3 regions of the Neorhizobium sp. LMR1-1-1.1 genome follow, and region 3 is predicted to be linked to each of the others. Evidence: predicted binding sites of a transcription regulator. Region 3 holds the regulator's gene; each other region holds the start of a gene.
What was found. The regulator LexA, encoded in region 3, represses DNA repair genes until DNA is damaged. The targets are predictions, from matches to a motif close to TGTTCNNNNTGTGTTCNG.
Positions count from the first base shown of each region.

Region 1 (3,248 bases), on a different contig from region 3:
GATGCCGAAACAGGCAAGCGACTGGAGGCTTCCGTGCCCGCCAAGGCCCCTGCTGCAGTGGCCGAACCGGTCGCCTGAACGGCCGGATGCGGATGAGTTTAATCTGTGCGGTCGGGATTGTTCCCGGCCGCATTGCTTTCGGGCCTATGCCATCCTAAATCAGGCAAGCCCAAATTCAGGCGGCATCTTTATCGGGGACGAAACTCATGGCGCATGTTCGCAAGGTCGCAATCCAGATGGACCATATTTCCAGCATCAACATTGCTGGCGATTCCACCTTCGCAATGACCTTGGAGGCCCAATCGCGCGGCTACGAGCTTTTCCATTATACGCCCGATCGCCTGACCATGCGCGACGGCAAGATCTTTGCCGCCGTCGAACCGCTGCAGGTCCGCGACATCAAGGGCGATCATTTTACGCTCGGAGAGAAGCAGCGCGTGGATCTTTCGCAGATGGACGTCGTGCTTCTGCGCCAGGACCCGCCCTTCGACATGGGCTACATCACCTCCACCCATTTGCTGGAACGCATCCACCCGAAGACGCTCGTCGTCAACGACCCGGCCTGGGTGCGCAATTCGCCTGAAAAGATCTTTGTCACCGAATTTTCCGACCTGATGCCGCCGACGCTGATCTCGCGTGATCCTGAAGAAATTGCCGCCTTCCGTCACGAGTTGGGCGATATCATCCTGAAGCCGCTTTACGGCAATGGCGGCGCCGGCGTCTTCCACTCCGCCCGTGACGATCGCAACTTCACCTCGCTTCTCGAAATGTTCGGTCAGATGTATCGCGGCGAACCCTATATCGCTCAGGGTTATTTGAAAGAGGTTCGCAAGGGCGATAAGCGTATCCTGCTCGTCGATGGTGAGCCGGTGGGCGCGATCAACCGCGTGCCGGCCGAAACCGACAGCCGCTCCAACATGCATGTCGGCGGCCGCGCCGAGCCTACCGAACTAACGACGCGTGAAAAGGAAATCTGCGCCCGTATCGGACCGGCTCTGCGCGAGCGTGGCTTCATCTTCGTCGGCATCGACGTGATCGGCGACTACATGACCGAAATCAACGTAACTTCGCCGACAGGCATCCGCGAAGTGAAGAAATTCGGCGGAGCCGATGTCGCAAGCCTGATGTGGGATGCGATCGAAGCCAAGCTCAACTGAGTTTAGTCTTTGATTCGACAGAGAGGCGCCTGACCGGGCGCCTTTTTTGTTTAGTTTGTTCGATTTTTGTTCTTGTTTAAATTTTCGCGCCGTGTCAGCTTATGGTTGTATTGGGGCGAAGGCAAGCCGTGGGGCAGGGCCGTCGTTCCGGACATGATCTGTGGGAGCGATTGGCATGGTTTCACGCGTCAGTACCATTGCATTCCAGGGCATAGAAGGTGTTCCCGTCGACGTACAGGTCATGGTCGGCCCGGGCAAGATGGGCATGCATATCGTTGGCCTGCCGGATAAGGCGGTTGCAGAAAGCCGCGAGCGGGTGCAGGCCGCACTGCACGCGTCCGGCCTCGCCATGCCGGCGAAAAAGGTAACGGTCAATCTTGCGCCTGCCGACCTGCCCAAGGAAGGGTCGCATTTCGACCTTGCCATCGCGCTTGGCTTGATGACTGCACTTGGCGCCATTCCGGGTGATGCTGTTTCCGATCATGTCGTCATCGGCGAACTGAACCTGGATGGCACGCTGGCGGCGGTTGCCGGTGCGCTACCGGCGGCAATCAGCGCCAATGCCGTCGGCAAGGGCCTGATCTGCCCGGCAGACAGTGGTGCGGAAGCAGCATGGGCAGGGCCGGATGTTGATATTATCGCCCCGCGCAGCCTGATCGCGCTCGCCAATCATTTTCGCGGCACGCAGGTCATCTCGCGTCCGCAACCGGCAATCCGCGCTCTGCCGGCCAATCTGCCGGATCTGGCCGAGATCAAGGGACAGGAAAGCGCCAAGCGTGCCTTGGAAGTCGCGGCGGCTGGCGGACATAATCTACTTTTTGTTGGTCCGCCTGGTTCCGGCAAGTCGATGCTGGCGGCACGACTTCCCTCTATCCTCCCGCCGCTTTCGGCAGCCGAACTGCTGGAAGTCTCGATGATTCACTCGATCGCCGGCCAGCTTTCGGGCGGAAAGCTTTCGGATCGTCGACCCTATCGCACGCCTCATCATTCGGCGACCATGGCGGCGCTGGTCGGGGGCGGCCTGCGGGCAAAACCGGGCGAGGCCTCACTTGCCCATCACGGAGTTCTGTTCCTCGACGAATTCCCCGAATTCTCACCTCAGGTGCTGGATGCTCTGCGCCAGCCACTGGAGACCGGCGAATGCGTCATCGCCCGCGCCAATCACCGTGTTTCTTATCCGGCCAGCATCCAGCTTATTGCGGCGATGAACCCGTGTCGTTGCGGCATGGCGGGTGAGCCCGGCCATTCCTGCGCCAGAGGTCCGCGCTGTGCCGCCGATTATCAGGCCCGTATTTCCGCCCCGCTGATGGATCGTATCGATATCCGCATCGATGTACCGGCAGTGTCGGCTTCTGACCTGATCCGGCCGGCACCGGCGGAAAGCAGTACCGATGTCGCCAGACGCGTTCACGCAGCCAGAGAATTGCAGCAGGATCGTTATCTCACGGCAAGCCTGCCGGGGCCGCTCACCAATGCACGTTGCTCCACGTCGCTGATCGAGAAAGTGGCCGAACCTGATCCGTCCGGCCTGCAACTGCTGAGGGATGCGGCGGAGAAACTGAAATTCTCCGCACGCGGATATCATCGGGTGTTGAAAGTGGCTCGCACGCTCGCCGATCTCGACGGCAAGCCGACCGTTGGCCGGCTGCATCTGGCGGAGGCGATTTCCTACCGCATGGCCAGCGAGCGGCTGGCGATCGCGGCTGCGTGAATGTGTTTTAACCGCCCAAACCGTCGAACAGGGCGGTCGACAGATAACGTTCTGCAAACGAGGGGATGATGACGACGATCGTCTTGCCGGCATTTTCCGGGCGGCTGCCCACTTCGATCGCAGCCTTCAGCGCGGCACCGGAGGAAATGCCGACCGGCACACCTTCGAGAGCGGCCACATGGCGGGCGGTCTCCAATGCGTCGGCACTGGCAACCGTGACGATCTCGTCATAGACCTTGGTGTCGAGGATCTTTGGCGCAAAGCCTGCACCGATGCCTTGGATCTTGTGCGGACCTGGCTCGCCACCGGAAAGGACCGGAGATTCCTTCGGCTCGACGGCAATCACCTTGACGTCAGGCTTGCGGCCCTTCAGCACCTGA
Region 1 covers NZ_JBEGHE010000025.1:277,883-281,130, forward strand. Annotated here, with positions in the region: gene MRBLMR1_RS14530 (sn-glycerol-3-phosphate import ATP-binding protein UgpC) at 1-78, shown strand, start outside; gene gshB (glutathione synthase) at 207-1,157, shown strand; gene MRBLMR1_RS14540 (YifB family Mg chelatase-like AAA ATPase) at 1,333-2,868, shown strand; gene cysK (cysteine synthase A) at 2,876-3,248, opposite strand, start outside.
Region 1: MRBLMR1_RS14540 (YifB family Mg chelatase-like AAA ATPase) is a predicted target of LexA. The motif match lies at 1,214-1,231, and genes of this name have one in related genera.

Region 2 (3,248 bases), on a different contig from region 3:
GCCTGCCGAAATCCGAAACACGCGCCCGTCGACGCGGAAGAGAACAAGTTCGAACACCTTGCCGCCGGCACCGCGATTTTCCAGGCGCAGTTTGAGAGAGGATGCAATCTCGGCTGTCATCCCGAGAATATCCTCCTCCGTCTGGATCGGCTCACCCAACCGGCGCTCGGCGGAAAGCGGCGCCACCGGGCGTCGTGGCGATATAGCTTCCTCGTTCGTTCCCAGTGCCTGATCGAGCCGCATCAGCAACTGCGCACCAAACCGGCGGGCAAGCGGCGCCCTTGGCATGGACATAAGATTTGCAACGCGTTTCAGACCAAGCTTCAAAAGTGAAGCAACCGTTTTTTCATCGAGACGAAGCGCGTGCACGGGCAAGGCGCCCAGCGCGGACGCCATACCCTCCCTTGCGATCACTCCGCCGTGCCCAAACCGGCTGATCGCGCTGGACAGGCCCGGCGTGCTCGAAATCGATCCACGCACGTCGAAACCCATCTGAAAAAGCCGGGCAAGAATATCTCGAAGCATCGCATCCTCTCCTCCGAAAAGATGGGTGCAGCCGGTAATATCGAGGAACAGCCCGTCCTTTCCGTCCAGGGCAACAAGCGGTGTGTAACGATCGCACCAATCGGCAATCGCTTCCAGAAGGGCAAAATCGGCTCTTTCATCCTCGTCGAAGACATCGATGTCTGGATACATGGCCCGCGCTTCGGCAAGCCCCTGCCCTCGTTTCAGGCTGCGTGTCCGCGCCACTTCATCGATTGCAACCAGCCGCAATGCGTTATCGCGCCTGCCGGCACAAATGATCGGAGGATGGTCAGGACGCCCTTTCGAACGCCACGACATCCCCCAGAGCTTTCGCGCGATCCTGTCGGTCGGCAGATACCGAAAGTGAAGCGCCAAGATGCGCTGGCAACTTGTGGAAAGAAGATTTGCCTCGATCTCGGGCAAGATGAAATTGGCGGTCATGAAGGTTCCACTCCAGACGAAAGCTGAGAGGGGCCGGATTTCGGCTCTTCTCCAGGGTGATGTTGAAAACTGGATGCCCGATGCTGCCGCCAAGCATGCTGCCATCCGGGAGGGGTCGCTCCAGAGCCGGAGCCGGCTCGACAAGGAGACGCACGGAAGCACTGCTGGCCTCCTCCTTCCCTGCATGCCGCAGCAGGAAAAGCGGCCGCCCTGCCGCCTTTGCCCGGAGACTGAGCCTTCGGCTTTCAGCCAAGCCAAAGGATTTGGGATTTGCATGAACTTCAAGGATCGTCGCTATAAACGCCTTGCTTTCAAGCGCGCCTTCCGCAAGCCACAGGGCATCCTCCAGCCTGCGAGGCGATGCATGAAATATCGTCCGGGAATCGATGCCGAACTGCCTGATGCCTCCAGCATAAGGAATACCCATTTCGCCAGCGGTAAACCCGTCAGCAATCCATAACATCGGACCTGTAGCGGCCTTGCGCGCCTTCATCAGCCCGACAAGCGAAAGGGAAAAGCCGGTTGCCGCGCCAGCATCGGAAAATGATCCGGAACGGATTTCGGTAATGCAATCGAGCGGCAGACCGCCGCTCAATGCATCATCGAGAGCCGCGATATCGAAGGACAATTTCTCTTCACCACCCGATCGGGCGGCAAAATTCTCCATCTTCGCCGCCGCCATTGCCGGCAGGCTTCTGCCTTCCAATCTGGCGATCTGTTCGCGCAGGGCAAATAGCTTCTCCTGCGCCGCGGCTGCATGGGCCATGGCGTCAGCTCTCCGTCCTAAATGTTCACTTTATGTTCTTATAGATTCCAAAGCTCGGCAGGAGAGTCAATCATCACCGGAGAGGAATCTTTTCCTCATTTGCTATAGCGATGATTCTTATCTCGAAAAAAAGGATCATCGGCCTTATATGTCTCTCACAAAGGGAGAACCAATGGCTCGCATTGACCAAACCGACGACTGGCAGGATCGCCATGCGCCAACGATAAGCACGTTCGAGTCGCTTGCGATCGATGCCTATGGTCATCTTCCGGAAGAATTCAGGGCCCTCACCACCAATCTCACCATTGAGATCGAAGATTTCCCGGATGATGACGTTTTCGAGGACATGGCGCTTGAAACGCCGTTCGATCTGCTTGGCCTTTTCGAAGGGCGTGGAATTTCCGAACGGTTTACCGTGGAAACGGGAGAACTTCCGAACCGGATCCGGCTATACCGCCGCCCGATCCTGGACTACTGGGCTGAAAACGAGGAAACCCTGGGCGACATCATCACCCATGTCCTGATCCATGAAATCGGCCACCATTTCGGTCTGAGCGACGAGGACATGGAGCGGATCGAAGCCAGCGCCGAGAATGCGGCCCAGCGCTGACCAGCGGCATCTTATTGTTCGCCGAGCTTTATATCCGGATGATAATCCTTGCCCTCTACGGTCTTCGTCACCGCCTGACCGCACTGCATGATTCCGGTTGCAGCGTTGAAGGCATAGGTCGGCGAACCGTAAAGTTCCCATCCCTTGTTCAGGGCGGCCGTCACCTTATGGCAGAATGAGGCATCGTCCGGAGCAGTCAGCAGTCGATAAAGTTTCATTGGGACTTCTTTCTTGCAAAAATCATGGCGGCCTGCGCCAGAAGTGTCTTAGCCTCCTCGAAGTGAAGGCGCTCGATCATTTTTCCATCAAGGTTGATAACGTTGAGGCCTTGTGCCTCCGGCCGTTCGAAAGCCGAAACGATCGCCTCTGCTTGAGCGACGGATTGCGGGTCCGGTCCGAAATGACGGTTAGCAATATCGACCTGCGCCGGATGAATGAGCATTTTTCCTGAAAAGCCCATTGCCCTGCCCTGCGCACATTCGGCGGCAAATCCGGCATCGTCCCTGAAATCGTTGAACACGCTGTCGATTACATCGACGCCATGAGCACGGCCGGCAAGCACGATCTGCATCAGCCATGGCACCAGATAGGCCCGCCCCGGCTGCGCCGGAACCCCGGTCTCCTTGCGCAGGTCATTCGAGCCGACCACAAGGCATTCAGGGCCGTTTTCCGCCGCTGCAATCGAAGCTGCATTGAGAACACCTTTCGGCGTCTCGATCATCGCCCACAAGGCGATCGCTCTCTCCGGAGCAAACCGGGCAAGCATATCGGCAACCGCAGCGATTTCGTCGATATGTTCGACCTTGGGAAGAGCAACAGCGTCCGGCAGGATCTGTGCGACCAGTTTCAGATCGTCCTCCCCGAACCCGCTTTCGAGCGGATTGATGCGGATGATCCACTCCTGAA
Region 2 covers NZ_JBEGHE010000080.1:101,067-104,314, reverse strand. Annotated here, with positions in the region: gene MRBLMR1_RS28735 (Y-family DNA polymerase) at 1-843, opposite strand, end outside; gene MRBLMR1_RS28730 (ImuA family protein) at 815-1,732, opposite strand; gene MRBLMR1_RS28725 (metallopeptidase family protein) at 1,905-2,342, shown strand; gene MRBLMR1_RS28720 (DUF1737 domain-containing protein) at 2,354-2,560, opposite strand; gene MRBLMR1_RS28715 (HpcH/HpaI aldolase/citrate lyase family protein) at 2,557-3,248, opposite strand, start outside.
Region 2: MRBLMR1_RS28730 (ImuA family protein) is a predicted target of LexA. The motif match lies at 1,755-1,772, and genes of this name have one in related genera.

Region 3 (3,248 bases):
TCCCTTCATCGGGATCATGGCCTGGAGCCTCGAATGGGTCATCTTGATCGCGAAGCATGTAGCGGGATGGGGCGGGGACATTGTCGTCGGAGAACAGCACCCCTGGTTTTTGCCGCTTGGGGTCTGCGGTTTTCTGCTACTGACGCTCCTCAGGACACGGCTTCGCTATTCGGGCTTGCCTTTCCTGTTTACCGCTGCAGCCCTGTTCTGGATGGGGATGCAACACGCCCAATCAAGTCTTCTCATCGCTGAAGATGGGAACCTCGTTGCTTATCGAGATGCAGAACGTGTTGCCGCCAACAGGAAACGTCCCTCCGAGTTCGTCTATGGGCAGTGGATGTATGCGCGACAGCTTCCAGTGCTGGCTATGTCGGAGATGTTGGAAAGTGAAATTCTAAAAAATATGGCCGGGTCTTCCGGTGAAAGAATTCCGGAACCTGTTCTGGTCGAAGCGCAGCGGCTGATGAAGGAGGCAGGGAGTGTCAGATTCTCATGTCAGCTCAAGGCCTGGTGCGCATTCATGTCACCGGAAGGTGTTTTGGTCGTTGTTGTTGATGATGGCCGTTATGCCGGTGCGGCTTGCGACGTTGCCGGCCTTGTTATCGCGCCGCGTGCGCGTTTCCATTCCTGTCGGTCTGGTACCCCGATGCTGAGCGGCGCCAGCCTGCGCAAGACAGGGTCAATTGAAATCGATCTTTCCGGGGCGGCAGCAGCCGGAAAATGGAATGTCACGACAGCAATGGCTGGCACGGTTCGCCCATGGACCATTCATCGCCAATACGACTGGCGACGCAATCTCTATGACCCGTATCTGCCGGAATGGATTTCCAAACCAAAATCGAGTGGCCGTCTTGAGGCGCAGTTTGCTGTCTCAGATCAAGCAGGAACGGATTATCGATCAGAAGCGCCAACTGATGTTGGCAACAATTCCGGTGTCAGTGATAACGGCGAATGAGGCCGACGAGCCTGCCCTGGACCTTGACCCGATCCGGTGGAAAAATTCGTGTCTCGTAAGCCGGGTTTGCCGCTTCCAGCGCAATTGAGCCACCCTTGCGGCGGAAGCGCTTGAGTGTGGCCTCTTCATCATCCACGAGTGCAACGACGATATCGCCCGGATTGGCGGTGTTGCCGTTGCGAATGATGACGGTGTCGCCATCCAGAATTCCGGCTTCGATCATCGAGTCGCCCTTGACTTCAAGCGCATAATGCTCGCCGGATCCCAACATCTCTACGGGGACGGAAATGTCGTGGGTATTATTCTGAATTGCCGAGATCGGTACGCCGGCGGCGATGCGGCCCATGACCGGCACGCTTGCAGACGCGCTGTCATTGGCGGAGACAGGCGGGGCAGCAGGCGTCGCCGGCTTCTTGCCAAGGCTTCCCTCGATCACGCTCGGTGAAAAACCGCGTTTCGGCTGCAGCGTGGGAACATAGGCTTCGGGAAGCTTGATGACCTCGAGTGCGCGCGCTCTGTTGGGGAGACGGCGAATGAAACCGCGCTCTTCAAGTGCCGTGATGAGCCGATGGATGCCCGACTTCGACGCAAGGTCGAGAGCGTCCTTCATTTCATCGAAAGACGGAGGTACGCCCGACTCCTTCATCCGTTCGTGAATGAACAAAAGCAGTTCCTGTTGCTTGCGAGTCAGCATGTGAGGCGCACCTTCAGATTTGAAACAAATGCAGAACGAACACTATATGTTCCATATGTGTTCCGCAAGTCCTTAAATTTTCGTGACAATATAATCAGTTTCTTGGATGCCGAATGACGTTCTCAGTCGGAATCTACTTGCGCTCCCCGGCGGTCTGCCCAATCTACGCCTAGCGGATCAGAAGTCTGGGGGACATGTGTGACTGCTAGGAATATCGATCATCTCGTTTTGCCTGTTGGAAATCTCGGCAAGGCACGCGAGCGGCTGTCGTCTTTGGGTTTCACTGTCGCGCCTGACGGCGTGCATCCCTTCGGTACGGCCAATGCCTGTGTTTTTTTTGAAGACGGTACCTATCTGGAGCCACTGGCTGTTGCGGACAGGCGCAAGGCGGGGGCTCATGCCAAGAAAGGCAATGTCTTTGTCGAGCGCGATCTGGCTTATCGCGGTCGCCGCGGACGTGAAGGCTTGTCGGCCATCGTGGTCTCCAGCGACGACGCATCGAGCGATCATCGGCATTATGTCGCAGCCGGAATTTCCGGCGGCGAGCCCCTCGAATTCGGCAGAGCTGTAAAGTCTCCGGACGGTGATGAGGTCGAGGCTCGTTTCCGGCTTGCTTTTGCCGCGATGGATGATGTGGCTGATTTCTTTGCTTTCTCTTGTCAGCGGCTGGTGTCTTTCCCTCAGGATATGGCTGAATTGCGTATCCATGCCAATGCGGTCGCAGGTTTGAAGGAAGTCGTTTTGGCAAGTGATGATCCGCATGCTTCGGTTGCCTTTTTGGACAATGTGCTGCGAGCGCCGGGTGTCGAAGTTGAAGGTGGACTGGTGTTCCAGGCTGAAACGGGAGCCGTGCGCGTTCTCAGGCGCGAGCAAATTGCGCATGACTTCGGTCTTCCTGTCGAAGGGGTGGCAGCCGGGTTGGTAGGGGAGGCCGTGATCTTTCGCAGTCTTGATCTGGCCGTGACAGAGATCATCCTTGCTGCTAATGACGTCGCATTCATTCGCCGGGATGGTCGCGTTCTCGTGTCGCCGTCGCCCGGCCAAGGCGTTTTGTTCGGCTTCGAGGAATAATAGAATGGCAGTCTCCCCCAATTCAGAAGTTTCGGTCGGTGAAGGCGAAAAGAAGGTCGTGTTCTCCAACGCAGGCCGGCTTTCGCTGATCGCGGGGCCCTGCCAGATGGAAAGCCGTGATCATGCCTTCATGATCGCCGGTACGATGAGCGAGCTCTGCGGCAAGCTCGGCATCGGGCTGGTCTACAAGTCCTCTTATGACAAGGCCAACCGTACGTCGATCTCCGGCAAGCGCGGCATCGGACTTGAAAATGCGATGGAGATTTTTGCCGACCTGAAGAAGGAATTCGGCTTCCCGGTCCTGAGCGACATCCATACGGAAGAGCAGTGCGGGCTTGTTGCGCCAACCGTTGACATCCTGCAGATCCCGGCCTTCCTGTCGCGCCAGACCGACCTGCTCGTCGCAGCCGCGAAGACCGGCCGGGCAATCAACGTCAAGAAGGGCCAGTTCCTGGCCCCCTGGGACATGAAGAACGTCCAGGCGAAATTCACCGAGAGCGGCAATCCAAACGTGATGCTGTGTGAACG
Region 3 covers NZ_JBEGHE010000001.1:1,262,043-1,265,290, forward strand. Annotated here, with positions in the region: gene MRBLMR1_RS06090 (ComEC/Rec2 family competence protein) at 1-955, shown strand, start outside; gene lexA (transcriptional repressor LexA) at 936-1,649, opposite strand; gene MRBLMR1_RS06100 (VOC family protein) at 1,848-2,720, shown strand; gene kdsA (3-deoxy-8-phosphooctulonate synthase) at 2,725-3,248, shown strand, end outside.